Linked DNA regions of Fervidicoccus fontis Kam940. Each later gene encodes a partner of the first gene's protein in a complex. Links are inferred from orthologs where the notes say so. Each region holds a gene or a part of one and is shown on either strand. Other genes may lie near its edges. The genes, in order: FFONT_RS00740 and FFONT_RS04960.

The links.
Region 2: the proteins of FFONT_RS00740 (region 1) and FFONT_RS04960 are in contact, whole or in part, in a crystal structure (PDB 3D31), measured with the Methanosarcina acetivorans proteins. The link is inferred for Fervidicoccus fontis Kam940 from one-to-one orthologs. Residues at the interface, in WP_011020340.1 of Methanosarcina acetivorans: Thr40, Glu44, Ala47, Phe49, Ser68, Pro69, Glu70, Ile74, Phe76, Tyr78, Asn80, Ser82, Leu83, Phe84, Pro85, His86, Phe95, Gly96, Met99, Lys100, Lys101, Arg140, Ala141, Thr144; in WP_011020339.1 of Methanosarcina acetivorans: Arg169, Leu170, Asn172, Ala173, Ala174, Arg175, Ser176, Leu177, Gly178, Ala179, Pro180, Leu181, Lys183, Phe187, Val188, Pro191, Leu192.

The regions. Positions count from the first base shown.
Region 1 is NC_017461.1:142,215-158,027, forward strand. Bases 129-3,128 are described here. They hold FFONT_RS00740 (ABC transporter ATP-binding protein), read left to right. Parts: upstream 129-1,133; coding sequence 1,134-2,123; downstream 2,124-3,128. Other genes in these bases: FFONT_RS00735 (ABC transporter permease), read left to right, coding at 129-1,137; FFONT_RS00745 (DHH family phosphoesterase), read left to right, coding at 2,120-3,118. Also shown: more of FFONT_RS00735, read left to right, coding at 1-128; FFONT_RS00755 (hypothetical protein), read right to left, coding at 3,402-3,704; FFONT_RS00760 (MGMT family protein), read left to right, coding at 3,841-4,149; FFONT_RS00765 (Mrp/NBP35 family ATP-binding protein), read right to left, coding at 4,135-5,037; FFONT_RS00770 (site-2 protease family protein), read right to left, coding at 5,119-6,228; pdo (protein disulfide oxidoreductase), read right to left, coding at 6,271-6,984; FFONT_RS00780 (ATP:cob(I)alamin adenosyltransferase), read left to right, coding at 7,337-7,885; FFONT_RS00785 (DUF211 domain-containing protein), read right to left, coding at 7,871-8,161; FFONT_RS00790 (hypothetical protein), read right to left, coding at 8,190-9,248; FFONT_RS00795 (LysO family transporter), read right to left, coding at 9,342-9,935; FFONT_RS00800 (hypothetical protein), read right to left, coding at 9,935-10,222; FFONT_RS00805 (TIGR00269 family protein), read right to left, coding at 10,223-11,215; FFONT_RS00810 (hypothetical protein), read left to right, coding at 11,351-12,364; FFONT_RS00815 (KaiC domain-containing protein), read right to left, coding at 12,369-13,112; FFONT_RS00820 (amidohydrolase), read right to left, coding at 13,215-14,780; FFONT_RS00830 (SDR family NAD(P)-dependent oxidoreductase), read right to left, coding at 15,113-15,813. UniProt on the Methanocaldococcus jannaschii protein: Part of the ABC transporter complex WtpABC involved in molybdate/tungstate import. Responsible for energy coupling to the transport system.
Region 2 is NC_017461.1:951,036-966,847, reverse strand. What follows is about bases 7,179-10,177. They hold FFONT_RS04960 (ABC transporter permease), read left to right. Parts: upstream 7,179-8,277; coding sequence 8,278-9,078; downstream 9,079-10,177. Other genes in these bases: FFONT_RS04955 (ABC transporter ATP-binding protein), read left to right, coding at 9,063-10,112; FFONT_RS04965 (substrate-binding domain-containing protein), read left to right, coding at 7,179-8,281. Also shown: FFONT_RS05000 (ABC transporter permease), read right to left, coding at 1-514; FFONT_RS04995 (ATP-binding cassette domain-containing protein), read right to left, coding at 516-1,478; FFONT_RS04990 (aminotransferase-like domain-containing protein), read left to right, coding at 1,867-3,087; FFONT_RS04985 (DUF2286 domain-containing protein), read left to right, coding at 3,185-3,679; FFONT_RS04980 (nucleotidyltransferase domain-containing protein), read left to right, coding at 3,815-4,540; FFONT_RS04975 (radical SAM protein), read left to right, coding at 4,540-5,586; FFONT_RS04970 (mRNA surveillance protein pelota), read right to left, coding at 5,758-6,879; more of FFONT_RS04965, read left to right, coding at 7,154-7,178; FFONT_RS04945 (MBL fold metallo-hydrolase), read left to right, coding at 10,616-11,503; FFONT_RS04940 (adenosylcobalamin-dependent ribonucleoside-diphosphate reductase), read right to left, coding at 11,548-14,109; FFONT_RS04935 (hypothetical protein), read right to left, coding at 14,362-14,682; FFONT_RS04930 (hypothetical protein), read left to right, coding at 15,043-15,812. UniProt on the Methanocaldococcus jannaschii protein: Part of the ABC transporter complex WtpABC involved in molybdate/tungstate import. Probably responsible for the translocation of the substrate across the membrane.

The DNA.
Region 1 (15,813 bases):
ATGATAGATCTTCCTCTCATCTCGCCTCAAATACTTACGGCTTTTGTCCTTATGATGATAACTGGACTCTTTACATTTGACCCAATTTATATAGGCACATCTCAAGCTGGGCCGAGGATTCTGGACAATTTAGCATATTACGCCTTTGACCAGTTTTACTCCGGTGTTCCTGGATATGCAGCTGCCATAATTGTTCTCATGTCGCTACTATCAACAGCTCTCGCTATTATCTACATAAAAACTTTAGGATCTCAGAAGTTCATGAGGCTGTCCGTTCCGGACTTTATACCAAACTCTGAAGCTCCCCTCTGGTTGCATAAGCTTATTGTTGCTATTTACCTAGCCTTCTTCCTCATACCGATGTACTGGATTATAAATATAGCACTGAAGACACCTATTGAGCTTATAAGCATCCCTCCCTTACTATATCCGAGGTCAGTAACGTTTGCCAACTTCGATCTCATGTTTACTCAAGGTTTGCCCTATATAATAACTACACTTGCAGTGGCTTCTATAAATACTCTTATAACCCTCTTTCTCGTTTCCCCATTGGCGTATTCGATGGCATCTCATAAATTTGGCGGTAGCAAGTTGCTTATCTACATCCTCTACCTCAACGCTACTCCTACGCTTATATACATAATCCCAATTTTCGCATTTTTAAAAATACTAGGTATAATTAATACGTGGTGGGCCTTAATACTGACATATCCAATAATGACGATCCCAATAACGACGTGGATAATGTATAATTATTATTTAAAATTTCCAAAGCAGATCGAAGAAGCTGCTCAGATGGATGGTATGAACAGGCTTAAGGTATTCTACAAAATGGTTCTGCCATTGAGCAGAAGCGGTCTCAGCGTTGCGGCCATCTATGCATTTTTGTATAGCTGGGGAGCGCTCATCTTTCCTCTAGCTTTTACCTATTCGCCATATGATCTCAGTAAGCCTTTAAGCTTTTCAGGGGCTCAGACCTTTTCAATATTCATAGGACTCCTCATGAGTCCTGTTTCTATGAGCTATGGGGGTGTAGCTGCGGCCGGAGTCATAAGTTCAATCCCGTCTCTGGTGCTCCTCTACTTCGGTAGGAATAACCTTGAAAAAATTTGGGGCTCAAGTGGTGGAAAAATATGACACTAAGGCTTGAAAATTTGAGAAAGAGATATGGTCAGTTTGAGCTTAGGATAGAGGAATATACTTTCAAAGAAAAAAGCTACAATGTAGTTTTAGGCTCTTCTGGATCTGGAAAGACTACCACCCTCAGGCTCATTGCAGGATTGGAACTCCCAGATGAGGGGAAGATAATACTAGATGGTGTCGACATAACAAATGTTCCAGCATGGAAAAGAGATATAGGGCTCGTATTTCAGAACTATGCTCTTTACCCTCATTTAACTGCGTATGAAAATATTTCCGTTCCGCTTAAAATAAAAAAGCTAGACAGAAAGACAATAGATGAGAAAGTTAAGAATGTCGCTGAGATACTCGGGATCTCCAGCGAGCTTCATAAGTATCCTCATCAGCTTTCTGGTGGACAGCAACAGAGGGTCGCAATTGCAAGAGCCCTAGTTAAGGAGCCAAAAATACTTCTCCTCGACGAGCCTTTGAGTAATTTAGATGCGAGGCTAAGACTTGAGGTCAGGGTATTTCTAAAGGAATTGCAAAGGAAGCTGAACATGACTGTAATACATGTAACACATGATCAGGAAGAGGCTATGGCAATAGCTGATAATATAGTAATACTGAATTCCGGCAAAATCGTTCAAGACGGCAGTCCCGCTGAAATCTACAGGAAACCTAAGAACACATTTATTTTTACCTTTATTGGACTGAGCAACTTGCTTCCTGCGTCGTTTTTTGGTATAGATGATGCTGACCTTGTTGGGTTTAGGCCAGAAGATGCTGAAATTGTAAACACCGATGGAGACATCAGCGGATTAGTTGAAGAAATTCAGTACTTAGGTGCTTACAAGCTATTGGAGATTTCAATTGATGAAAAACACAGCGTGATTGTGAGGGTTTTGCCTAGTGAAGAAATTTCTGAAGGACAAAAAGTTGGGATATCGATCCCAAGAGATTTAATGCTTAAGTTTAAAAATGAGGAGAGAGTCCCTCAATGAGAAATTTCAAATTAATTTCGATAACTCACACAGATCTAGACGGAGTAGGCTCTTCATCCCTATACATAAGAAATACAAAGCCTGAAAGCTATAAAGTTATATTCGTTGAGCCTTACCAGCTTTTAAAGGCGGTTAAGAGCATAGCAAAATCTGATGAAAGTTTCGATGAACTGGTTATTACCGATATAGGTCCGAATGCCTCAACTATTAAAGAAGTAGAAAGAGCGTTGGAAAAAATATCGAGGGAAAAAGGAGCTAGAATAAGATGGTTTGACCATCACATATGGAATAATGAGTGGAAGGATGATCTCATCAAGCAAGGTGTAGATCTGAGAGTTGACGAAAATCACTGCGCTACTGAGGTTGTTTATAGAAATTTGAACACCGATGATATTTTTTCTTATATGCTTTCCAAATCTGTGTGCTCAGCAGATTTATGGATATTTAACGACTGGGCTGCACCTTTTTTGGTTAGATTTGTAGGCAATGGCAGAGGAAAAAAATGGCTCGAATACGTTCATAGCATATTTGTAAAGTCCCCGAGCTTCGAAACGCTAATTGAAGCATCAAAAAATAAAGCCGTAGAAGTGTTTGACAGGGAAATTGAGCTCATGGGATTTTATAGAGAAAAAGCGGAAGATATCAATATAGAAGGGATCAAACTGACATTTGTATTTAAAAGTCATAACGATCTGAGCACAAGCATGCTTGCTCAGTATCTTATGTCTGTAAGAAATTCAGATATCGTAGTTGTGGTGGATAAGAGAGGGAAATATGAATTTAGGTCGAAAAAGTGCAACGTTAGAGAAATAGCTTTCAAGCTGGGAGGTGGCGGGCATCCGGAAGCTTCAGGAGCTCCTTTTCCCAATTTTCTTACACTACTTATGAAAATGAAGCTCTATGGGCTTGCTGTTGATTTGGCAAAAAAGAAGCTCTTAAATACTGTAAAAGAAGTTTCATGCATCCCCTTTAACGTTATTAAGAAAGAGATTTAAATTTTTTATCCTGTTCATTACGTAATATCGTTCTTTTAGAAATAATAAAGATCAGATAGATAAAACCCTGGAGCTATTTTTCAATTAAAGAAGCATGGGAAACCTAATATACGCAGAAAAATAGCAGAAGCTAACGGGCCCGCGGGGATTTGAACCCCGGACCACCAGCTTAGGAGGCTGGCGCCCTATCCTGGCTAGGCTACGGGCCCTTCAAATATTTTGTTTATACAAATTACTTTAAAAAACCTTTTCATGTACTTAAAACTTCTTCAATTATATTGGTTTAAAATTCAAGCGCAATCTCTCTTTCTATTTTGCTTCTTATGCTCTTTATAACTTTATAAACGGATATCGGCTCTTCACAGATAATCCTTATCTTAAATCCTATCTTCTGTTGCTCATCGAGCCATTGAATGCTCGAAAAGTGCGGCTGTGCAAACAAGACGCATCCTTCTTCTGTCAAGCCTGTTATCGTTCCGCCCACGTGTGTCTTCTCTCTGAGAATGCTGGAAATAGCGTCCGAGAGAGAGGTTAAATAACCAGCTTCAGGCACTCTTACAAATAAAGAAATATCTATTGTTCCCATATTACATTCCTTATCTTTTTTACTATTAAAATATTATTCATCTTTTCAATAATATTTTTTAACATGCCATTAGAGAGATCTTACAACTGAAAGCCTCGCCCTTTAGGCGGGGAGGAGGTCAGAGAGGAGTAAGGACTTGGACAAATTAGAATTAGTCAAAATTCTTCTTCAGCTGATTCCTCCTGGAAAAGTTACAAGCTACAGTGAGCTCTCAAAGATAACTGGCTGGTCACCGAGATCAGTTGGAAAAATATTATCAAAGAACGATGAGCCCATCTTGGTTCCCTGCCATAGAGTTGTAATGAAAAACGGCAATCTGGGAGGTTATTCTGCTTTTAGCGGTAAAGAATTTAAAAGAAGGCTTTTGGAACTAGAAGGAGTTGAATTTTGCAGTAATGGAAAGATAAAAAGAAGTAATTTTTATAAACTTTCAGAGATCCTTTGAGCTCAGCTTTTCAATGATTTTTTTCGCTAAGAGTTCAAGAGATCTGTCAATTTCGCTCCCGCTTGCAAGCTCATAAATAGGAACGCCCTTATCCTGGGACTCTCTGATCCTTTCATCTAAAGGAATTTTTCCTAAAGCCTCAATCCCGTGATCCCTTGCAATCTCCTCGATGTAGCTTTTTCCAAAAACTTCGATTTTACTGCCATCATCGCAAGTGTAATGACTCATGTTTTCAACGATCCCTAGTATGGGAATCTCCATTTTCTTGAGAAAGACCACTGCCTTTCTAACAACTCCTTCAGATAGCTTTCCGGGAGATGAGACGATGATTGCATATTTTGGTGAAGGTACATATTGAGAAATTGTAATAGCCTCATCACCAGTACCTGGAGGCATGTCGAATATTAGGAAGTCGAGATCCTCCCATCGAGTCAAAGCGAGGGTTTGAAGTATGAACTTCGTTCTTAAAGCGCCCTGCCAAATTAGAGGAGAGTCCTTTTCTTTTAGCATTAACTCAAGACTCATTACCTGTATACCTTTAATGTTTGCAGGAATAAGCTCTCCAGAGCTTTCTTCCATATATATTTCGGCATCGGAATTCCCGAGAACGAATGGTATTACGGATCCCGTCTCATCAGCATCATATACCCCAACCTTATAGCCCATTTTTGAAAGATACATAGCTATAGATGCAGCTATAAAGGTCTTTCCGACACCACCTTTGCCGCTGAAGATCATTATCCTGTTTTTTATTTTTTCAAACTTTTTCTGCATCATGCTTATGTACTGATCTATCTCTTCGGCTGCCTTTTTCGGATTAGTAGTAGTGCTCCCTGCCTTCATTTCCCTAATTCTCAGATCATTTTTTCCGCTTCTGCTTTCTGACATGCTATACACCCTTTCTACTGTATATAGTTAACAATTGAGGTTTTATAAAGAATACATATGTAATGCTTTCAAATGCAGATCTCATGCAATTGGAGTAAAGGTTATTGCTGAAAGTACTAAAAGCAGCGTAAAAGTCTGTATGAAGAAATTCAGAGCTTTTCCTTTATTTCCAGGGATTTTCAACGAAATGATTTCGCTTATTATCCTCCCTCCATCAGTGATAAAAATAGGCGCCGCATTTATTATCGCGAGGCTGAAGTTTATAACATACATAAATGTGAAAAATTCCAGCATGGGAAAATAAACACTATCCGGAAGTGATTGTATGCCTTTTGCCTGCTCGATTGTGATTCCAATCTTACTTACATTCGAGGGCTTGTAGACAAGCAACCAGCTGAGGTTTTCAGAGCTTGGAGATCTATATGTAATATTGAACCAAACCCCACTGTTGGTGTAGTTCTCGATTATCGGCCCTATATCATATGGAGAGCCTATTTTTGTACCGTTTATTTCCAGTATCGTGTAACCCGGCTTTATTCCATAAATTTGTGCTGGAGATCCACTTTCCACAGAAACCACTGTCGCTCCGACAGCATTTACTGTCATGAGTAAAATTAGAATTAGAAAGATGAACGCTATTATCAGGTTAGATGAAGGCCCAGCAGAGAGTATTTTAATCTTATCTTTAAAAGATGCTTTTTTGAACGCCTCTTCGTCCGGCTCCACAAATGCGGCCGGTATAAATACTGCAAGTATGAATCCTACGTTTTTAACGGGGATATGTGCTACCCTTGATGCAAACGCATGAGAAAGCTCATGGATTAGGGCAGCTATTCCTATAGAAATAAGTATGTAGATAATAGCGGTTCCTTTTATTGTTATCCCAGGTATAATTGGAACGAGACCACCTGAGCTGTATCCTGAAAACCTTAAAGCTACAGCTTCGATCATGTAGTAATAGAACATGAAGAGCGATATGAACGTGAGAATTACTGAAGCGTATATTAATCCTCTCAGAAACTTGTTTTTTTCATATTTATCCAAAAAGGAGAGAGCAGAAGGCTTTTTAAAAATTATAAAAAAGGGGGAAACTTCCAATCCTTTAAATTTTTTCCTTAAAGCATACCCAATGGCGAGTGCTATGACCCAATAAGTAACGATCGCGACAACCGTTAAAACTACATCATTCAACGATCATCACACATAAAAAAATCAAAAAAGGCATATATAACTTTAGCTTAATTCTTTTACCTTTTCGACGAAGTCAACTTCGTAAGGAAGTCCCACAAATGCAACTTCTCCATTTATTGCTATTACAGGCACGCTCATCACATTGTATTTGTCAGCGATGTCAGGGTTCTCATAAGCTTCTACTGTATCTGCAATTACGGATTTGTTTCCTGATTTGTATGATTCGAAAGCGATCATGTTTGCAAGCAGCGCTGCATATGGACAGTATGGGCATGATGGAGTAATTATAACTTCAATATACACCTTTCTGTTTATGCTTTTGATGGTTTGCTTGCTGCTTTCTTCAAGACCTGAATCGTTCTGACTAATTCTGATAATTGTCTCTACTAAGCTCCTTATCTCCTCTCCTGAAGGTATACCAGTATATCTTATCCTTCCCTCAACTAATGTTACAGTAGGCGTTCTTGATATTCCATACTGCTTAAATTTCTCTACATCCTTTTCTTTATCATATACAACAAAATCAAACAGCTTTTTTCCGTTTACGCTAGGACTTTTTTCCCTGAAATAACTTAAAAGCTTTATCGTTTCCTGACAGTAGTAGCAGCTTTCTTTAACAAAAATCTCTGCAATCACTGGAGATGCCATATCTCTAAGCGCCTCTTCGAGAGCCTCTAATGTTTCTTCGTCAAGCTCTCCTCCAGGCACCATTGGGTGCTCTTCATTAAATTCGGATGTCTCTTCTTCTGAACTCATGATTATTCACCTAAAAAATGACATAATCACTCTTTCGTTTGAAGGATTAAAAGGTTAACGTAAAGATCTTTTTTTGCACATTAGAAATGTCATATTTAATCCGAGAGCCTCCTCTATCTTAGTATGATGTTTGAATATTCCTAAGGTATTATTTTTTAAAGCCCGATGATAAGATATGAGTATGGTAAGGGAGTCAGTTCATTTTAGCACTTGATCCTCGAATACTCTTTCTTTTAAGGTCAGCGTCTTACCTTTTTAATCCTGTTTCTTGAATTTCAAAATTTTTAATTTAAAATATCTGGAGATCAGATTATACAACATGTCCATATCAACAAATTGAAGGTTTTTAATCATGAAGCTGTACTCAAAAAAAGGCGATGAGGGAAGCACGTTCTGCATGAAGTATCTAGAAATGGTTCCTAAGAATCATCCGTTTGTTGAATTCGTCGGAGAGCTTGATGAGGCTGAAGCTTCCTTAGGGCTAGCTAGTAGCTTGATTCCAGATGAGCTTAAGGAAATAAAAAGCGAGGTTGATTGGATCCAAACCCTTTTGTTCAGGATAGGTTTTACTATCGCTGGTAAGGACTGCATCAGCGAAGAAGACTTAAAAGTACTTGAGAGCATAGCAGATAAATATTCAATTTATGCAAAGCCTCTATTTTTGCTCAACGGTGGGCATCCCGCTGCAGCAGCCGTATCGCTATCTAGGGCAATAGTCAGGAGAGTTGAAAGAAGACTTATAGATTTAATTTCAAGAAAGGAGGTCATAAACAAAGAAAAGCTGGTCCTTTCCATTTTGAATAGAGCGAGTAGCGCTTTGTATGGAATACAATTAGCCATAAACGGCAAATTGGGATATGAGACCAAAAGGATAGAGTGTGGAAGCTCAAAGCTCGTATAAAAATTCCGGAATTTCTACGATTTTTTTCCCAGAAATTACCTGATCAATGCTGTGTATTACTCCTCCATAGTTTAAGAGCTCCCTTTCAACTTCTTTCAGATCAATATCTCTGCCCTCTATCACTATTAAGATTGACTCCGTTTCTACATCAATCTCTTTGACAGTTATGTTTACACCTTCAACTCCCCTCACTCTTTCTAAAACTAGCGAGAGCTCATCAATGCCTATTCCTTTGATTGGAATGAGAACATCCAGAACGGCCCTTAAAATGCCCATATCTTATTATCACCGGCCTATTCCAAAATTATATTTGATTTGTTATCTTTATCTTTTTTTCTATATATTGCGGCTCGCTATTTTCCTTCCATATCAACCTCAAAGTAATCGAACTAGAATTAGGAGGCAACTTAAGCACCAGCTCCCTCTTTGCTGAGCTTTTTGGCTGTATGCTTTCTAAGTCAATTTTTGATACGAGAATACCTGAAGAAAATGCAACCAGCATCGGTGCTTCGAGCGGACTTTCAGAATTATTGAAGACGTCTACATTTACGATTACACCGCTTTCATTTCTTCCCCTTATCTCCGCCTCCAAATCTATGCTCCGCTGTTTCTTGCTTGCAGAGTTCACTATCAAATTTGTAATTAATATGAAACTCTTGCTCTTTCCGCCGACATCAATTCCATCATTCTTAAAACTTAAAGTAAATATGGGCTCCTTGTCAAAGGGAATTTGATAATCATCGCAATTTTTTGAAATCTCTAAGCGCTTAACGTATCTCTCATTAACCCTTATCTCTAAATACTGAGGAACTTTCTGCGCAAATATGTTAAAGTGAATGTTATTTTGCCTCAATTCATTGCTTTTTACGGATATCTTCTTTATTTCCTGGCTCTTTATAATAGCCCCTCCAGTATAATACTTTATCCAGTTAGTCGTATCCGAATTATCTTCAATTAGCTTTATAATCGTCGCATGGGTCAAAAACACAGGTGTCGAGGATATAACTGTAAGCTTATGGAACCTCCTCTTCGCCTCTCTATTTACAAGCGGGGTGATGTCTATCACCGTAGCTCCATATGTATTTTCTCCAATAGGTAATATAAAATTCGGCTTAAATTGTTTTGATACAGAAATACCATCGAACCAGATCCTCCACTTAACGCTTTCCTGCTTGTCAAAAATTGCTCCTATTTCAAGCAGTGATAAAGTAGCTTTAGAATTGTTCTTCACTTTGTGAAAATAGACTGACTGCTTAGAAGGTCTATACAGACCGCCAATGCTTTCGCCTATTACTACCGATTCGCTAAGAGCCTCACCGCTGAACTTTTTTTCCAATAGTGCTGTTAAAGTGCTATCATCCAAAATAATGTCACCCTTTCAATAATTCTTAACTAAAAAGCAATATATATCATTTGACAGTTTTAGCTTTTATCATTTGCCTAATTAAAAAACATGCTAAAGATTTACCAATATAAATGATAAGGGAACAATTATTGGAACCACAAATCCTGTCAGGAAGCCCTGCACGAAAGCAGCGATAACGCTATCTTCACTCTTGCAGTACTTAAGCACAAATGGAAACAAAACGTCATATACAGGATCTCCGGCATAAGTTACTGCGCCAAAATCTCCAAAGTATTTTTGAATGCTTGGAAATGCGATTATGCCGAAGAGCTCACGGGACAAATTGGAAAAGAAGCCTATAGTTCCTAGAGTGCTTCCGCCTAAAGCGCTTAAATATGGACCTGTAAAAGTATACCATCCGAGCCCCATGCATGCAGGTATGGAGCCCTTCCCAAGCACAAAAAAGAAAAGCAAACCCGTTATAAGAGAACCTAAAATTCCGAACAACAGCGTTCTTACTCCTAAAAACGCCTTTCTAAAGCTTTTGATTTCCCTAATCCTTAAAGATGCTTCTATGCTGGCAAAAAACACAAGCATCACTAAAAAAGAATTCTCCATTAAAAGACTTACATTCTCAGGCCTAAATAACTTTCCTGCAATAAAACCAGCTATGAACGCGAGAATTACTGCTTGATAAAACTTCATCATTTGGTACCTTTCATAACTATTTTTGCTAGAAAAGCTCCTAAAATTCCACTTAACACTCCCATTATTGAAGATATTGTGATCAGAAAGACGTCTGCGGTTTCCCAGCTTGAGCCCATCTCCATACCCACAGAAAATATTATAACAAGAACTGAAATTTCTAGCCCATAGCCAATGGCCTTTTTCACTCCCTTTCCGTTTTCAAACCTTTTCCTTCCAAAAATTCCAGCGAGAAATCCTATAAATATTGCAAAGTAGAGAATGCCCAAATATGCAATTTCATCCATTTATCCTTCACCTTTTGCTCTCCATTTTCCCATATGTTTAGGATAGTTGTATTTTGGTTCTATTCCAGCTTTTTCAAGCATTTCGCAGAGCTTGCATACATCTCTTCCGATGCTCGTCGGCTCGCCACATATTCTGCAAGTTGGGAGGGAGTTTAGTTCCTTCAGCTTGTTTGTTCTATCTAAAAGCAAGTTATCAAAAAATTCCAAAATCCTCAGCTCAACGCCCGGAGCTTCCCTTTCAAGCATGTAGAGCCAGTGCCTTATTCTTGCTCTCAATGTCGGCTGGTAGATTATATACGGACACTCGGTTTCTTGAAATTTGAATCCAAGTAAATAGGCATAAAATGCTGCCTCATACTCGTATATCTTTCTCAAGGGCTTTACTCTCTGCACTAGCTTGTCGCTCAACTTAGGGGAAAGTGGGTGCTGTCTCAGTAGCCTTTCCGGATCTCCTCTAAGTATGTTCATAAAAACGGTTTGAACCTCATCATCCAGATTGTGGGCTGTGAGTGTCCTGTCTGCTCCGAGCTCTCTGGCATAGACATTAATTATCCTTCTCCTCAAGCTGCCGCAGTAAGTGCAGGGAGAGAGCTCAATCCCCATTTCACGAGATTTTTCTACTATTTCTCCAAGGGAATAGCCCACAAATTCCTTTATGCTGGTTATTACTGTATCTATGCCCCTCTCTTTAGTATATTTCTTTATCCTTTCTATGTACTCCTGCCTATTATATCCGGGAATTCCCTCTACAATTGATAGTGCTATAATTTTGCTTGAAGGGTGAAAATGCGATACTGCATCTAGAAGAACAAAGCTGTCTTTTCCTCCGCTAATTGCGAGGAGGAGATTGTCTCTTTCTGAGAACATCCTCTTATCTTTTACTTCGTTTGCAATCCTTTTCCTAACATCCTCTATAAAGCACTCTCTGCAGAGATACTTGTTCGTGAAGGCTTGATAGAAAACTGCCTCTCTTCCGCACAAACTGCACTTCACAATCTCACGCACTTGCATCAGTATTATTGAAATGAGAAATTAAATACATTTTGTTTAAAAAAAGAGATAATTTTTAGAAAAAGTTTATATTAAAATATGAAAAAGATCAATTGAATTTTAACAAAGGTGACTATTTTGCTTTTAACGAAAGAAGATGCTTTAATAATCGGCGATTGGGACGCTGATGGAGCAGTCTCCGCTGCAATACTTTCGTATATGCAGAACAGCAGAGCGTACCCTTCAAATAAAAAGCTTGTCGTATATGTAAGACCTAGCGGTCCCAGAGAATTGAGAAAAGTTATGAACGATTATTCTGGGTGCCCCGAGTTTATTGCGTTTCTAGACATACCATATATCCAGGAAAATTTTGGGATTTTTGAAGACATAAAAAAGAGCTGTCCTAACACGCAAGTCATTTATGTAGATCACCACTTCTCCACAATAGACAATGTCGAGGTGCTTAGAAAATTTATTGACAAGTTTAGACTGGGGAAGGATAAGCCTACGTCCATGCATTTATTGGATATTGCTCACGAAATTAAGCTCCAGCTTCCTCAAAGGCTTGAGCTTTTTGCGAAGGCTCTTTGGTATATAGAGCTAGGGAGGAAGCCATCTGATGAAATAAAGGAGACCGTTAGAGTTGTGGCTACGATCTCGAGGGCTCTAAAGCTGAACAGGGAGGAGAAGTTTTGGGAGAAAATGGTTAGGTGGCTATCCAACCCACTCCCGATACCTTTGGGAAAAAGCGATTTGGAAATACTGAATAAAGTTGAAGAGGAAATAAAAAAGAGAGATGAGGAGCTTGAAAAGGCAGTGGAAGACCTTGCAATAAGCGCGAGGAGGGTCGGATGCTTCAGGTTTGTTGACGCGAGAAAGAAGTGGAAGAGGAGAGGCGTCTCCAGTCTTGCGACGAGGTTAGCGAGGAAGTTCAAGGCACCTGTCGCTCTTTTAGCTAAAGTAAAGGATGGAGAGATTTTGGTGATAAGGACTAAAAATGCAACTGCTAAAAAAATCGCGGACGAGCTCTATGCTATTGGCATGGCTGTTAATACTGGAGGCCATAGAAATATAAGCATTGTAAGGCTGAAGAGCGGTTATGATTTGAAAAAAATAGAAGATGTATTAGTAAAGTACTGTAGGTACATATGAAAAATCACATCACGTGGCTTTTGAAGACCTTGTCATGATATATAATTATTCCCTTATCAGTTATATCGAAAGGATGTCTTCTCATATCATGCGCAGTGCCCCTCATCTTCCAAACAATTATAGACCTTAAAAGCTGCCCATCATATTCGTCAAGATCTAGCCTTATTATCCCATCAGCAGCATGCTCAACGCCAGGACCTCCGAAGCCTCTTTCTGTTACGCTTACTTGGGAAATTAAAAAGCTTGTTGTTCCCAATCCAGAAAGTATCCTTTTTAGTTGCATTACTGTATTTCTGGCAATTGCAGGCTTAGTCATGTATAAAGTGGAGACGGAATCTATAACTACTCTCTGAGCATTTGTCTCTTTAATAGCCATTCTAATTACATCTATGAGCTCTCCGACATCATCAACGCTTTTTACAACATACTTCTCTCTTTTCGCAGCTTCACCTATGCCCGAAGTAAATGCATCTACAATAGCGAACTTTCCCTCCTCTTCAAATTTTTTCACATCCCAGCCGAACGTAGCCATAGCTCTCCTCACTTGAACGGGATGCTCCTCTAAAGACACATATACTGAAGCCTCTCCCCTCACAAGTCCATTGTACAGAAAGTGCTGCGAAAGTATTGTCTTTCCTGTTCCCGGCCCTCCGGTGATTATGACAACGTTTCTTTTAGGAATCCCCCCATTCAGTAGCTCATCAAGCCCGGGGATCCATGTTTTTACCCTTTCAATAGTAAAAGACACTTTTTATCACTCATAATGATTTTATAATATATTATGCAGGCGTGTAATAAATTATTTACTGAATATTTTTATCTGAAACTTTTTCTGAAACTTTTCTGTGGTTTATTTGACGCGAATGCCTGAAAGATACGTCTCCTCTATCTTTACATCTCTGATCTCTCTCTCATCGAGCTCAAACGGATTTCTATTTACAACGATGAAGTCGGCGTATTTTCCTTCTTCTAGGCTTCCCAAACTACTCTCTTCAAACAGGAGATATGCAGAGCCCTCTGTATAGAAATAGAGAGACTCCTCTAAGTTTATCCTTTCATCTTTCGTGAATTCATATATTGGCAAATTTTCGTATTTTCCCCTTGTAATGGAGCTATAAACCGTTTCCCATGGGTTCAGCGATTCTACTGGAGAGTCTGTGGAAAATCCCAGTTTAATTCCTTTCTTAATCATCGACTTGAATGGGTAAGCCAACCTGATCCTTTCCTCTCCAACTCTATTTTTGATCCACCAGTCAGATATTACAAAGCGCGGCTGAAGTGATATAGCTATTCCAAGTTCAGCAATCTTTTCTAATTGGTCAGGCCTCAGGATTGATGCGTGCTCTATCCTATGCCTTTTCTCCTTTAAATTTCCAAGCTTTTCGTAAGCGCTAATTATCATATCTATTGCCCTATCTCCAATTCCATGAACAGCAATCTGTAGCCCCAGCTCGTCCGCAGCTTTAACAATTTCCATTAGAACTTGTTCATCAATATTTGAATGACCGCTATTTTCTGGGTCATCAGAGTATGGGCTTGAAAGCCATGCGGTTCTTGCGCCAAGGCTTCCGTCTGCTATTATTTTAATTCCCATGAGCTTCAACATATCATCCCCTACCCCTCTTTTTAATCCCAAACTCTTAAAGAAGTCGAATAATTCCATAGCTTCTTGATAATTCAAATAAGCCCTTACCCTAACCTTCATCCTGCCCTCATCTTTTATCTTCATAAGAGCTTTGAAAGCCTTTAAGCTACAGCTCACGAACCCCACAGTAGTTACTCCTTGGGAAGATGTGTAATTCATCGCATCTTCCAAAAACTTTGAGTAATCGTCAATGGTGAGGGATTCCGAAAACTTTCTCCTTGCAACTTCAAACGACTCCTCTTTCACCACTCCAGTTGGAATTCCATTCTCATCCTTCATAACACCAGGAAGATCGCTGTTTATAAGACCAGTGAGTTCCATAGCTTTAGTATTTAGAACTGCAGCATGCATGCAGATCCTTGTAAGCATTACTGGCTTCTCCTTTACAACTTCATCCAGGTCGTGCCTAGTTGGCCATCTCTCCATTTTTTCTTGATCCCATCCGTGCCCGAGGATCCAGGAATTTCTTGCTTTTCGAACGTATTCCCTAAGCATAGACTTCATTTCTTCTACGCTCTTCACTTCTCTCAGATCAAGCATATTTAAAAACATTCCGAGTTCATCCAAGTGCATATGCGAGTCAATAAATCCAGGAAGGACCACTCTTCCATTAAGGTCTAATATTTTTCCATTGAGCTTTCTGACCACATCTCTCACAATGCCTTCCTTACCCACATATACAACCCTACCCTCGCTTACGATCATTGCCTCTTCTATCCTCAAAGGGTTAAAAGACGCATATATCTTCGCATTAACGAAACCCGTTACCATAAAGCTCCCCATCACTTGAATATAATTATAATCACTCACTTTAAAGGATGTGGGTTCTTAAAAGCGAAGAAGGAGGTCAAATAGGATTTTGCAAAAATTTAAAAAGCAATAAATTTTGCGCTTTTAGAAATTAAAGAATTGCAGTTATTTATAGCTAATTCAAAAAATGCGGCGGCCGGGATTTGAACCCGGGATCACCGGCTTGGAAGGCCGACGTCCTAGTCCAGGCTAGACGACCGCCGCTCTTGTTCCTCAACTAGTGATGTTTAATGAAAAAATCCTTATAATTTTTTTGCTTTTTCAAAAAAGGAGTATAGGGGATTGTTAAAAAATTATTGAGCCGTATATCCCCCATCTACTACAACTTCTGAACCAGTCATGAAAGATGACTCATCGCTCAGCAAAAATACGATAACTGAGGCGATCTCCTCCGGCCTTCCAAGCCTTCCAAGAGGATGCAGCTTCTTTAGGGCCTCATATACCGCATCTCTATTTCCTGTACCCTCCGCATAACCCCTCACCATTGGAGTATCAATAAATCCAGGATGGACAGAATTCACTCTTATGTTATATTTCGCATAGAATAGAGCATCGACCTTAGTCATGATCCTTACGGCTCCTTTTGAAGCATGATATGGAGGTACATCCGGAGCTCCTACTATTCCATAAATAGAAGACAGGTTTACTATGCTACCTCTGTTGTTTTTAATCATGTATGGAACTGCGTGCTTTGTGCAGAGGAACACTCCATTGAGGTTAACATTTATGACCTTATTCCACTCTTCAAGCGTTATCTCATGAGTGGGCTTGCTCACTCCCGCTATTCCAGCGTTGTTAACCAACCCGTAGACATCTCCCAGATCTTTTGAGATCTGCTCAAATGTTCTCTTTACCTCATCTTCGTTCGTCACATCAAGCCTGTAGAATTTTACGTTTTGATTCCCAGTTGTCCTCTTAATCTCCTCTGCAGCCTTTTTCCCTTCATCTTCAAGAACATCGCACACTGCTACCTTTGCCCCTTCCTTCGCTGCGA
Region 2 (15,812 bases), 810 kb from region 1 along the record:
TAAATCTCTCTCTAGTTTTTAGCGTTGATGCGATAACAATTGAAATGGCTGTAAAGCCCATTGATGCAAATGTCAGTATGAAATATCCTAATATAAGATCTAAAGGATCGGTTGTAAGCTTTGCACCAACTAACGCGGCCGCAACAAGGACTATTATATATTGTGTTGATGAACGCAATGCTCCTGCAAGAGATCTTCCAATAACAATATAACTTCTGGGCATTGGAGACGACAATAGCCTTTTTAGAACACCAGACTCTCTTTCAAATACAAGCATGATTCCGTAGGAGAGAGAAATAAATGTTGAAGACTGAAGAATAACTCCAGGAGATATAAATGTGACGTAATCTCCAGTAGAGGGAAATGCTCTTACCTTTGCCATTACGCTACCAAATACAGCAACCCAAAGTATAGGCTGAATTGCTCTGGTAAATATTTCTACAGGATCGTGCCTTATTCTTCTTAGCTCCATTTCAGCCATCGCAAAAATAGAGATAAGATTTTCCTGCTTCATTTTATCCACCCATTCTTATCATTTTCCTTTCACTTATGAGTTCTTTCATTCTTCCTTCCTCCTCTTCTTCAATCCTCTTTCCCATTAGCTTAATGAAAACATCATTCAGAGAAGCTTCTCTTATTCTAAGCTCTTTGACTTCTATTTTTTCTGCTTCTAAAGCACTTAATATTCTTGGTAAAACAAGTTGAGATTTTTCTACTAGAAATGTTAAGACATCAGAATTCTCCTCTATGATATCTATCCCAAAATTTTCAGCAATTATAGCTTTTACCTTTTCTTTATTGTCTACTTTTAGAGTGACTCTATCTCCTCCAATTATCATTTTAAGATCTTCTGGTTTACCGCTTATTACCTGCTTGCCTTTATTTATTATCGTGATCATATCTGCATATTTGTCTGCTTCATCCATGTAATGCGTAGCAAAAAGCACCGTTGTTCCGAATTCTTTTTTATATGAGATAACTCTTTCCCATACGTTGTTTCTAGCGATAGGATCAAGCCCAATAGTTGGCTCATCTAAAATGAGTATTTTTGGGCGGACCATTAAAGCTGCTGCTATCTCCAACCTCCTAAACATTCCGCCTGAATATGTTTTTACCAGCCTTCTTGAAGCATCTTTTAAATCCATAAAATCTAGAGCTTCTTCTATTCTTTTAACTCTTTCGCTTTTTGGAATCTCGTAAATCTTCGAATAAATAAGTAAATTCTCATATCCAGTCAAATCTGTCCATAATGAAACTTCCTGAGGCACGTAACCCAACATGCCCCTTGCCTGCTGAGGGTTCTTTCTAACATCTAAACCAAAAATATATGCTGTTCCTTTAGTAGGGGTAAGCTGAGTTGTAAGTATTCGTATAAGAGTTGTTTTTCCTGCACCGTTAGGTCCTAAAAGTGCATGAATTGATTCTTCTTCTACATCAAAGCTCAAATCATCTAAAGCCTTTACCGATTTATCGTAAATTTTTACAAGTCCTTTTATCTCAATTGCTTTCGTAAAAAAAACACCTTTAAAGCTGTTATAAGAAACTCGTTAACTAACAGTTGTTTTTAATAAAATTATTCGTTAATATAGTTAAATGAAAAATTTGTTTATAAAACTTTTATGAAAAAGTATTTATTAAATTAAATCAAATTTGTCATTACGTATATTCTTAAAATTAAATATATAGATATTAAATATACTCGTTGTTTTCAAAAAATAATATTTTTAAGTAATGTATTATTAGAATTTATTAGAGTTATTTTTAAAATTGTCTGATACTTTATTAAAAGGTTTTTTAAAAGAAGATATATTTATTAATAAAAGAAATTAAAAAATAATTAGATGACTAAATAAAGGGGTATTTTATATGAATTATAATTCGTTCTTAAATAAGGAAATTTCAGACTTTCTATCACTAGAAGTACCAGGATTTCCAGAACCACCACAGGGAAGAAAGGTAATAATGTTCAGCGAAGGAAGACCTAACTTTTCGAGGTTTCCATTAGACAAAGCCCTTCCATACGTACAAGAGGTCTTTAAGACAGAATATCAAACAATGCTACAATATCCACCAATAAAGGGAAACCCTGAACTAATGAAAGAATTGAGAAAGCTTATGGAAAAGTACGTGTCTCTTAAGGGAACTGAAGATGATGACATGATTATCATGTCAGGAAGTCAACAAGCTTTATATATGGTTTCTAGAATACTTGTAGACCCTGGAGACTATATAGTAGTTGAAAGACCAACTTATCTTGAGGCTATATTCGCTTTTACGTACAATAAAGCTAAAATGCTTGGCGTTAATCAAGATGAAAACGGAATGAAAACAGATGAGTTGGAAACTCTTCTAAGAAAGCTAAAAAGCGAAGGGAAAAGAATAAAATTTGTGTATACCGTTCCAAATTACCAAAATCCAAGTGGAGCAACCTTACCAATGGAAAGAAGGAAGCATCTATATGAGCTCGCGTCTCAGTATGACTTTCTAATATTTGAAGATGACGCTTACTGCTATTTGAGCTATGAGGGAAAAGCACTACCTGCGATTAAATCATTAGATACCGAAGGAAGAGTAATATTTACTAGCACCTTAAGCAAAATCCTTTCGCCAGGGCTTAGAATAGGGTGGGTATTTGCAAACAAGGAAATTGTTAAAGCCCTTCTTGCTGCGAAGGAAGTCATAGACCTAGGTGTCTCTGGTATATCTCAATATTTAGCGACAATCTGGCTCAGAAATGGAATTCATGAAGAATTCTTAAAAATAGCTATTCCATGGTATAAACAGAAAAGAGACATTATGCTGGAAATGCTAGATGAACTGTTCCGCAATGATGCTCACTGGACAAAGCCCAAGGGAGGATTGTTTATATATGTGCAATTCAACAACAAGAAAGTTAACACACAAAAACTATTAGAATATGCGAAGAAAAAGGGAGTACTATTCGTCTCTGGACAACCATTCTATCATGACTTCAGCGTGTTAAATACTATAAGGTTAAACTTTAGCATGCCAACTGAAGATGAAATAAAAGAAGGAATCAGGCTACTGAAAGAAGCTTATGATGAATATCTATCAAGCGGACTTTAAAATTAACTTTTTTATTGAATTTAAATTGTTTGGCGAATAATTTTTAAACTCCTAAAATAATCCCTTTTTTAATGCGTGAAATTTTTGGTGTTAGCATATGTCCGGAAATAAGCAATCTTTTATTATAATAAACGCTCATTCAGGAAAAGTAAAGGATAAGAAGATAGTAGAAGGAGAGTTTGAAGAAGTTGTAAAAAATGCTGGAAAGGAGTTTTTATTGAATGAGTGGTTACCTTCCTTCAGTGATTTCATGATACTTAGGGATATTTTCGAGGTGGAATTAAAATCTAGCCTGCCAAAAGAGGTAATTTCAAAGTACAAAGAATATAACTTAAAGAGAAAAGATAAAGATACTCTTGTTGCAACCTTGCCTGTGTACTTGATAGTCTATGAAAGTCTGAAAATAAGTGAAGACAGCTATCATGATAGAGGAGTTTCTGTTGTTGCACCTTATATAAGAGAAGAAGATGCGCAACTTCTTTCTGAATTGCTGATCGAGACAACTAAAAAGCCTACATTAGAAGAAATAGAAAAAGAAGAAAATATTGCAGAAGAATTAGAAGAAGAGGACGAAGACGTAGAAAAGGAATAAAAATTTTTATTAAACGAATTATATTAAATATATGATAAGAAGCCGGGTAGTCTAGCGGCCAAGGATGCGGGGCTTTGGACCTTCTCCTCTCCTCCCATATCTTAGGCAATACTTTGTTTCTTAACGTGAACTAAAATGGTAAGAGAGAAAGTGTCGAAAAATTATGATGAATTCTACTTTGAATACGGTGAAAAAGAACTAAAAATTCTAAACGAGAAAAGAAAAAAAGCTAGAAATATTATGGGTATACTTGAATCTAAGAACATAAGATCATTTTTGCACGGTAGCGTGGCAAGAGGAGATGTGCACAGTAAAAGTGATGTAGATATTGTAATCCTGCAAGACATTCCCTCATATGTAATTGAGCTAACCCTTGAATCTTTTGGGATTTTGCCTGTTCTCAAGAGAATAGTTCAGGCAACACCATCGAACTCCCCAAAGGCATATCTAATTTTGGACCCCGAGGAAGAGGTAGTAGTGAGCTTTCCCTTGACAAAGCTAATGAAGAGGGAAGTAGAATTCTATTCTTTTGGGGGAATTATAGACTATGGGCAACTTATGAAGAATGTGAGAGTACCCGGAGTAAACAAAAAGCTTGAGCTCATAAAACCTATTGAAGAAGGTTATACGAAGAGCTCTATAATAGGTAGAGAAGAAGAAATTGCCAGTCTTTTAAAAATAAGCATTGATACAATATTAGAAAGAGAGAGAGTGCTGATAAGGAGAGATGAAAAAGGGAGAACTGGGGTTTATTTGAACATAGAGCTATATCCAGAGGACCCAATAGAAGATGCCGTATTAAAAGCTTCAGAAAAAAATCCTGCTCTAAAGAAGGTGCTTAGAGAGAGAGGTAAGTATTGATGAGCATTAAAAAGTCAGAAATAGCTGCTATATATGGAAATAAGCTTCCAGTTGGTTGCAACTTATGTTTTTCTGGGATCAAAGCGGTCATATTTTTAACAGGTTTATGCAATGAAAAATGCTTCTATTGCCCAGTAAGCTATTTGAGAAGAAATAAGGATTTGATATATGTAAATGAAAGAAAGATTGAAAATTTCGAAGAAATTTTTGAAGAAATAGAAAGATCTGGAGCAAAATCGGCGAGTATAACTGGCGGAGAACCTTTAATAGTTTTTGATAGAACAACGAAGATAATCGAATTGCTTAAACAAAATTTTGGAAGCAATTTTCATATCCATTTGTACACAAATGGCATTTTAATTAATGAAGATGTGTTAAAAAAGCTAGAAAAAGCTGGATTGGATGAGCTTAGAATTCATCCTACGATAGATGGAATAGAAAAGAAAGTAGTAATTGCAAAAAAAGTTACTTCTCTTTCAGTAGGAGTCGAAATTCCTTCTTTACCTGGGAAAGAAGAGTGGATGATAAAATTAGCGGAATTTCTTGATAAAGCTGGAGCCGATTTTTTAAATATAAATGAACTGGAAGCCAATGAGACAAATATAAAGAATCTAAGAATAAACGGATTTGTTATCAGTGATAACGGTATAGTTGTTAATGGAAGCAGAGAAACCGCCATGAAAGTTATTGAATACGCAAAAAAGCATAGCTTAAAAATACCTATACATTTCTGTCCTGCTATATTTAAGGATGCCGTCCAAACCAGAAATCGATTTATTATTACCGCTCAAAATGACATCAAAATTTATGAAAAGGCTGATGGAGGATTAATCAAATTCGGAATTTTAGAGCCAGAAAGTACTGATATTGAGATAGAAAAATTTATTGATGAAGGTTTGATACAAAGATGCAGAGATTCTCTTTGCTTTCATTTAGATGATTTAAAAAAATTAAAAGATCTTATCAATAAGAAAGGAAAAGCATATGTAGTTGAAGCGCATCCTACGAGAGAGAGATTTATTGTTAATAAGTCGAGATTATTTTAATTATTTTCCTCCTATGGGTCAGGTCTCAAGAGTTTAGTCCAAGTATCTTTAACTCTTTTATCTACTTATTTAGGATGCAAATAGCTTTAAATCTTAAAGAATGATATATCAATAACATTGATCGCGCTAGGCCGAATTTTCGTAATTAAATAACTGAAATTTATGCGAGCACTATTCTCTGCTTGAAGAGAGACCCTCGTTCTTAGTACTGGAAGAAAAATCGGCTTTATTAGTACTAATCGGAAATCTGAGTAAACAGACAATGCTACCTAGTCCATAAAGCTTTTCAGAAGCCTCTGAGCAGGAAGGTAGTATCACAACTCTTCCCCCAAAACTTTCAACATTATTTAATACTTCTTCGATTTCTTTTCTTCTTTCTAAATCTTGATTACTCAAAAGTTCGTCCAATATCAATATGTCGCTTACTGCACCAATTTCAGATGCATTTTTACATTCTTCCAAACCAATAGCGACCTGTTCAGGTTTTACTGATAGCTTTATAAGAATATTTTCCAAAAGTTGCAAAGATTTTTTTAGTTCTTCATCTTTTAGAATTTCTGTTGGCTTACCTTTAGCAATTGTCTCTTTTATTCCATAAACTCCGCCCATACTCGTATTCTCCAACACAATTGTCAATTTATTAATGCTATTTTTTATAGCTTCGCTTACTACCTCCTTGAAAAAACCAGGACCAGAAATTACTATTCCAAAAATATCTTTCTCCCTATTAATTATAGATAAAACTAAAGATGCGATTTCATTTATAGCTTCGGTTATCGCTTTTTCTCTACTCTCATCTCCTTTACCCGGTATATGAAGATCGTTGCTCACCAATATCTTATAACCTTGCCTTCGAAATAATGCTATTGAATATTCATCATAGTCTACAGCCACAATCAAAACTGAGCCAAAAGATTTTTTATATTTCTCCATACGTTTTATAGTTGATTGATCCCACCCTTCTTCTCTAAATACTATTAATTCGTCCCCTTCGCCTACACTTAAGGTATGGTGGCTACCTAAAATCCCGAACTTATCAGGACCTTCTTTTACTATTCCTCTTATTCTTAATTTATTAGTAAATGGTTGAAATTCCATATGTGATAAACTAATAGTTAAGGTCATAGGCAACCTTCTGCTTTTTCCACCTTCACTTTGCTTTACGTCTCTTAATGTTTTCATAGTAATAAGATCTCCCTTCTGAAGTATCGTATAAAGAAGCCAAAGGTCGTCTATATTTTCAATTTTTATTTTCAACACGGTCTTTTTATTGTCAATAAATTCATATTTCATTTAAGTTTGCCTCCAAATCCTTAACAAGACGCTAAATGCCACACCTTCTTTTTTTGTCCTAAATAGTAGAATTGGAATTATATTTCTATGAATCTTCTTTTATTCTCAATAAGCATTTTTATGTTTATTATTTTTATTCGTTTGAATAAAATGTTTTAGTTTTTTTCCTTCGTAACACATTCACTGAATTTTCATATTTTGCAGATGTTACTAAATTTACAATAAACCGATAATTTTTTATTTTCAAAATCTAATAACGAATATAGTGATTTCTATGAATAAATATTGGTATCTAACTATAGGTATAATTATAGGATTAGCTATAGGTGGAGTTTTAGTTTATACTATACAGAATCATGAAATTAAAGCTAATCCGGCAACCAACATAACTACATTTAATGTAGGAGCAGCCGGGACGCTTAAATTTAGTTTCTCTCAACTTCTTTCGATATATTCTAACTATTTTCCTTCAGTACAGCAGGGTTCTCCCTTTTTTGCAGGTAGCGGAGAAGTAGCTCAAAAAGAAGTTACTACGAAATCTTATAGCATTGTAGCTGCAGCAGATACATCTACTATTCCATCAGTACTTTTTCCAGCTAACCTTTCAGACTATGAAATAGCTTTCGGTTATACACAAATGACAATAATTGTAGACTTAAATACTCCATATGGAAGAGAGGTATACTCTCTTTGGAATCAATCTATTCAACAAATACCATATAGTGATACTTGGAACGATACTTGGAGAAAAATTTTTAATATAATAGCACTGAATCCTAATACAGTCGTAGGAGTTTCAAATCCATTCACAGATCCCAGCGGTTATCAAGCACAGTGCATGCTTAAACTTGCTGGCCTAACTTTCTACGGAAATAGCAGTTACTTATGGAGCGCAATATATAGCAATCCGTCTAAATACATTATGAGAAATACTGAAACTGACCTTCTTTCTCTGATGACCGCAAATAATACTGTTCAATTCATCCTCTCTGCATACTTATCTAATGCAATTCCCCAAGTACAATATTATCAGCAAAATGGATATAACATCACATATATAACGCTTCCTTCAGCTATAAATCTTGGAGACTTGAGCTATGTTAACTATTATAAACAAGTAAATGTAACTTGGACTCAACTAGGAACTACAAAGACTTTTAGCTGTAAACCAGTGATATATACGATAACAATACCATCTAATGTTCAGAATAAGCAGGCGAGCATAGATTTTATATTGCTCATCTATAGCCCAATTGGACAGCAAGTTCTCAAATCTTACGGAATTCAACCTATTAACCCTGGAATAGTATATGGAAACTATACTGACGTACCGCAAGAAATAAAAATATTTACCATACCATTAGATAACGTAACCAATATGAAAGGTCTGTTTCCGGGATGAGCACAAAATTTTCCCTTTTTTTACTAACTTTTATAATATTAAGCGGGATTTTGCTTTTATTCTTTTCATACCCAATTGCAGTTATTTTTGCTGTTGGAATTAGCGGAGCTCTATCTTCGTTTAAAATAACACAGTTTGAATTAGGCTTATTGATAACAATCATCGCATCGTCTTTAGCTGCACTCGCTTCAATTGTATTTGGCATACCCCTAGCTTATATACTAGCAAGATATAATTTCAGATTCAAAGAAGTTATTGAAACTATTGTCGATATTCCTATTGCCGTTCCTCACATGATAGTAGGTATCATGATTGTTCTTTCTTTTGCACAGTACTATGGATTTGGTGCTTTATTGCAGACACTTGGAATAAAAGTTATAGATACTATTTTTGGAGCTGTGCTTGCCGTTCTTTACGTTTCATCGACATATGCTGTAAGAATAATAGAAAGTGCAATTAAAGGGTTAGACCCCGAAATTGAAAATGTAGCATTAAGCCTGGGAGCACCAAGAGCTATAACTTTTTTCTCTGTTGTTATTCCCAATATAAAAAAGGCTTTAGCAAATGCAATTTTAACCTCATGGGCAAGAGCATCCTCTGAGGCAGGTGCACTGCTAATAGTAGCCTACCAAGTAAACTTTGCAGGTAATTTTGTATACCCAGCTTCTGTAGCTATTTATGAGGCATACGTTGGTCTAGGTGTGTTAGAAGCCGCAAGATTTTCTGTAGCTATGCTTATATTAATTCTCGGAATATATCTAGCAACCAGGGCTGTTCTAAGATGGAAGGTGGAATAAGATTGAGCGACAATTCTCTTGATGTTATTGGCTTAGAAGCATACCTTGGCGGATTCCACCTTGGTCCTATAAATTTAAACCTAAAGAAAAATGGAGTTGGGCTAATCATTGGACCAAATGGTGCTGGAAAATCTACTCTTCTCAAAGTAATTCTTGGTCTAATAGATGCAAAAAGGGGGAACATAATACTAAATGGAAGAGAGATTACAAAGCTGCCCACTGAAAAGAGAAATATCGGCTATGTCCCTCAAAGTTATGCGCTTTTTGAAAACATGACCGTAAGAGAGAATATAGAGTTCGGACTGAAGGTGAGAAAAATACCGCTTAATGAAAGGAATGAACGTGTGTTGAATTTAGCTAGAGAGTTAAAAATTGAAGATCTTTTAAATAAAAAAGTTTCTATTTTAAGTGGAGGGCAGAAACAGAGAGTTGCTTTAGCAAGAGCTTTAGCAATACTGCCAGATTTGTTACTACTTGACGAGCCTTTTTCTAATTTGGATCCTCAAAGTTTCGTAAATGCAATTGACTTACTTGATAGAACGGTTGCAAGGATAGGGCTATCTACAATCATCGTCAGCCAAAATGCTTCAAACTTGTTAAAAATAGCTACAGATGTGTTTTTCATGAAAAATGGAAAGATGCTATATCTAGGAGATCCTGATAAAGCTCTTAGAGATCCTAAAGTTCTTGAAGCTGCAATTTATTTAGGATTTGACAATTTTATAAAGCTAAGCGACGTAAAAAAGCATGCGAATATTTTTAGCGATATACAAGAAAAAGACGGATATCTAGCTTTAAGGTCAAATGATATTTCAATAGTTGAATCAGAAGATAACTGCGAAGGTTTTTTGATAAAAGGAAAATTAATAAAAATTTATCCAGAAGTAAATGGCTCACTATATGGAGAATTGGAAATAGAGGAAGGTACCATAATCAAGGCAAGAATTCAAGGAAAAACCTCTATAAAAGATTCTCTAGATATTTGTATAAATAAAAATAAAGCATCGCTTATTCTAGAAAATTTTAATTCTTGATTTTTAGCTTGAGTTTAAAAAATATGCTTTAAAAATATTATAGAAAAATTTTTGCTTATCACAATTTCCATATTAATAATGAAATTAAAATTATGAAATAGATACTAAATGAAGAAAAAACGTGAATATTGTAAAAGAAAATCCCTTTTCTTCTAAGTATTGAAAAGAATTATTTTTATGAAATATCTATAACTTTGCTTTAATCAATCTTGGTGCCGCGGCGGGGATTCGAACCCCGGACCTCCGGATCTCTCAGGAACGACCTTTCTTTTTTAACCGTATGAGTCCGGCGCTCCACCAGGGCTGAGCTACCGCGGCACTCACATCTTTGCTGATGTATTCCTTCATTTTATTAAAAATCAAGAACGTTTTTAAGTTTTCGCTTAGCTATTAATGCTTTTTATCGTAAAAATAGATTTGTTTAAAAACAAATAAAAATTAATACATAATTAGATGAAAAATGTACACAATAAGTGCTTCTTTAAAGATCAAGTCGTGATATCATGGAAAAGTCTTCTAAGTTTTTAATTTTTAAAGGAAGGACAAATGTATTAATTGTAACAAACGATAATAAAGAGGCTATCATAGTTGATACCGGCATAGATGAGGATAGTGGAAGAAAAATTGCAAAATTTTTAAATCAAAATTCTTTAACTCCTGTAGCAATTATCAATTCTCATTCTCATGCTGATCACATTGGAGGAAATAGCTATTTAGAAAAAAAGTTTAAAATTCAATCATACTCAACGAAGAATGAATGTGCCTTTATCGAAAATCCTTTGCTTGAACCTTTATACTTATATGAAGCTTTTCCTCCGGAGTCTCTCACAATAAAAACTCTCGCTGCCGAACCGTCAAGCTGCAATTCAATTGAAGAATTTAATATTAATGAATTTGGAATAGAAATTATAAGATTGCCTGGACATAGTATTGACATGATCGGTTTGAAAATTGGAGGTGAGCTTTTATTTACCGCTGACGCCTTTTTTGGTATCGATACCCTAATAAAGCATAAAATACCATATCATGTAAATGTTAAGAACTCATATTTAACCCTTCTAATGCTAAAAGAAGAGGTAAAAAAGTTCAATGCAGTTTTACCTTCTCACGGAGATTTAATCCAAAGCCAATCAGAAGCTGAAGATGCGATTTTAAAAAACATTAATGCGATTTTAGAGGTTAGAGATCTCATTGTTAATAGCTTTGAGTCTAAAAAAGAAGTTGAAAGTGTAATTTCTCAAGTTCTTAATCATTACGGATTTTCGAATGTTCCATTGGCACAGTATTTCTTGCTGAAATCAGCGATAATGTCGTATTTTGCCTGGCTGTTGGATGAAAAAATTTTATCTTTAGAGACCGAAGACGGAAGGCTCGTAGCAAAAAAGATTTAGCTTTAAAAACCTCTAAAACCCGCTCAATTCAAATATCGTTTAAATCAAGTTTCGCAGGTAGGACAACCGCCGGCATAGTCTTCCTCAGCAGCAACAATTTCTTTTTTTCCTATCCTGATTTTTTTCACAGATTTTCTAGTTTCATGTAATTCTCCGACAGCCTCCTTAACGTGATTGTCAACTGTTTTATTTTCTTTCTTTATGCCTTTTTCGAGCACTTGAATGCTTTTGCTCTTATCTCTATATACAGTAATGCCTTTGATCCCAAGCTTCCAAGCTAGCAAATATATGTTATAGACAGTTTCAGGAGGCTCATCTCTTCTCAGGTTTATCGTCTTGCTTGTTCCGGCATCTACCCAAACCTGCCAAGATGCTTGTTGTAACATATGCCATATAGGGTCAATATCATGAGCAGTTTTGAATACTCTCTTCAATTCTTCGCTTATTTCATCCATGCCTTGAATTGAGCCCGTTTCCGCGATTTTTGAGATCAAATTGGGAGTATCAAGCCCTAATTTCTCAAGCTCCTTTAGAAATACTTTATCAATTTCTATAAAAGTTCCAACAGAAACTATCCTCATGAATGCAAGAGCGAAAAGAGGCTCAATACTGCTACTTGTGCCTCCAATAATGCTTATTGTTCCTGTTGGAGCTATACTTGTCACGGTTGCATTTCTGAGGCCGTACTTTCTGTATTCTTCCTCTAGCTTATTCCAATCGATTTCCGGTGTATCGAACGCTTTTATTATGCTCTCTATATTGCCATGTTCTATATTGGCTATAGATAGCAAATCTTCTATTTTTCTAGCATCTCTCCATATTGGTCTATATAGATCTGGCTTAAATTCCGGGAAGGGGCCCTTTTCCTTTGCAAGCTCAATGCTCTCAAGGTATGCATTATAAGCTATCCATTCCGATAGCTTATATGCCAAAACAATGGCCTCAACGCTGTCATATGGTATTTTCATCATAGCTAAAAGATGTGCCCATCCCATAACGCCGAGTCCTATTTTTCTCGTCTTCAAGTTAGCTTTTGTTATTTGCGATAGAGGATGTCTATTAGCGTCGATGACATTATCTAAGAATCTAATGGCAATCTTTACATCATTGCCCAATGCAACCCAATTTATCTTATATTTGCCATTTTCTTCAACTAAATATTTGGTCAAGTTTATGCTTCCAAGATTACAGTTTTCCCACTCAAGCAAGGGCTCTTCTCCGCATGGATTAGTTGCATTTATTTTTCCAAGATACCATGTTGGATGTTTTCTATTTATCGTATCAATAAAAAGAACTCCTGGATCTCCACCCTCCCATGCACTATCCGTCATCTCTTTAAATAGATCTCTTGCTTTAACATAATTGACTATGGCTTTTTCGTTTTCTGCTATAGCTAAAGCCTCCTCCCAAGTAATGATCTTTGATTCATGAAGCGGGATGCTCCAGTCATTCTTTTCAAGTTCTTTTATTAGCTCTTCCTGAACCCATTCCTCCTCTATGCTGTATCTCATTAAATTCACTGCATAGAATTTGCTATCAATATCAAGAGTGTTTTTGAGCCATGTTTTTCTTGGATTTATTAGAGGAAAAATGCCATCGTTTTCCACTGCCCTCATAAATGAGTCATACACTCCAACGCTTATGTTAAAGTTCTGTAAAAATACGTCTTTGAGCTCACCGGTTTTCGCCTTTATAAATCTTTTTATATCCGGATGCCAAACATGAAGAACTCCCATATTAGCTCCTCTTCTTTTGCCTCCCTGCTTTATAACCTCTGTAGTAACGTCGAAAAGTCTCATGAAACTCAGCGGACCGCTGGCAACTCCCTGTGTTGACCCGACTATGTCTCCTTCTGGCCTCAATTCACTGAAATCAAAACCTGTCCCTCCCCCCTGCTGCTGTATTAGTGCTTGGGCTCTTACAGCATCCATTATTCCATCATTGTTTCTCGTAGTTAGAGAGTCTCTAACTGGTATAACGTAGCATGCGCTCAAAACACCGTTTCTAGTTCCAGCATTCATAAGTGTGGGAGAGTTTGGTATGAATTTTAGCTCTGACATAATTTTGTAAAATTCTCTCTCATACACTTCAGTATTATTATTGTATCTCCCTTCAACCGATGCGAGATGCCTTGCAACCCTTTTAAACATCATTGATGGCGTTTCGGTAAAGCGAAGCGATTCTGTATTCTTTAAAAGATATCTTGCTTCAAGGACCTTCAGTGCGTTAAAAGTAAAAGACGAATCCACCGGGTCAAAATCATTCCATTTCCCCTTTCCAAAAACATGATTATAAATTCTTGCAAGTACATATCTCTTTGCCACTTCTTCCCATATTGGGGAAATTAGTATCCTAGACACAAAATGCTTTTCTACAAGATCTGAAATTACAGAGGAAGGAACCTCCTTTCCTTTTAAGGTCAGATCCTTAATTACGCTTTCAACTACCTCTTTTATCTGCTCCTCATCAATTTCATTAAATCCATTGGCTGCTTTTTTCACAGATTGCATTAGCTTTTCCAAATTAAATTGCTCGGTGCTTCCATTTCTTTTCTTAACAACAATGCTGTTTACTGTTTCTGGGTCGATGATGCTAAATTCTATCAAACTAGCATCCCTCCAAACAAAATGATATTAAAAGATCATTTTCTTTAGTTTGAGCAATAATTGCATTTGCCCGGATAACTATGTAAATAAAAATATTCCCGTTTAAAGATTAAAAAGTTGTTTTGCGTAAAGGGATATCTTAATTCTGAACACGATAATACAAATTTCTGTAAGGATATAGAGGTTTTTTCTTTTTCTAAAGGAAAGACTTTACCTGAAGTATTATTGCATATTTTTCAGCATAAAAAATGTTTAAAAATCATCTTGGCTTCTTTTACCTGTAGATTGTATGTTTCTCATTTTCATATATTTGCTTATCAAGTAAGATATCAATACTTTTAGCTTATCTGCATCTCTTCTTCTTATTTTCTTCATTTTTTCTTCAAACTCTTCTCTAGTGGGCTCTTTGCCTTTAAAAAGTATAACAACAAGCTTTTCGTAAATATACCACATTAAGTGGTCATATTCTCTGTCCAAATCAATGTCATAGTACCCTTTCATAACTATTCTATCAACTAAGCCTCCTATGTAATAGTCAAGTATATCGATATTGGCTGTAAATTTAGCTCTCATTTCATCTACTCCCTCACTAGAAGTCAGCTACAATTAATGTTTTTTAAACCGAGGTTTTTTAAGTTTTCATTTTTATTCGGAAAATTTCAAATCCTGCTTATTACACCTATTACAAGTGAAAGCCTCGTCATTTATGGTGGAAAAAATCAGGTATCTTATCTAACTGAAGGTTGCGACAAAGTCTTTAATTTAAAAAAGCAAATAGCTAAAGATTTTATCCTTAAAATTGTATTAAAAATGGTAGGATATATGAATCATATAAAATACGATGTGAATATGGAAAAATTGATACAATAATTTGATATGAAATTAAGAAAGATTTTGCGCAGTATAAGAAATTCGCACATAAAGGCGAATTGCATGAAATGTACAAAATGCGGGAAGAAGGAGGCAATTTTTAAGGTACCATATACGAATTACTTCTTATGCGCAGACTGCTACAGCACATATTTTTACAAGAGACTGAAAAGAAACCTCTCAAGAAGTAATGTTTTGAGCTATGGAGGAAAGCTCTCTGTATTTGTACCGAGATCATTCACTGCAGAAGGGTTAGTACTAATTAAGATATTAAGACAAATAGAAAGGAAATATAATAATAAACTAACGGTCATATTTGAAAGTTCTCCGATTGTTAGAAAGAGTTTATCAGTTTTGGGCAAGCTACCAAGCGAAGTTTTCTACTCTCTAGAAATAGTTGATAATGAAGAGAAAGATATTTCTCATGAAGGCATGCTTGGAAGATTAAGAGTTGTTAGGGGAATGCTGAGTCTATTGGACAAGAATATAACTGGCAACGCTATTGTTCTTCCATTATGCCAAGACGTACTAATATTGCTTGAGTTGTCATCAATACTTGGAAGCATAGTAGAAGGAATAAACGAAGGAGTTCTAGTGATTTCTAGCAGCAATGGAACGAACTTCATTAATGCTTTTAGTGGTATTTCATGTTACGAAACAAGCTTCATGGCTTATTATAACTTTCCAGAAATTTATGAATTCCAAATACGAAATTTAAATTATGAAAAAAATATATATGAAAAATATACTGAAAGAATTTTAACTGATGCTTCAAGAATGCAGAGTGGCGAAGTCATTTTTTCAGTAAATAAATCCCTTTCTTGGCTGTATAA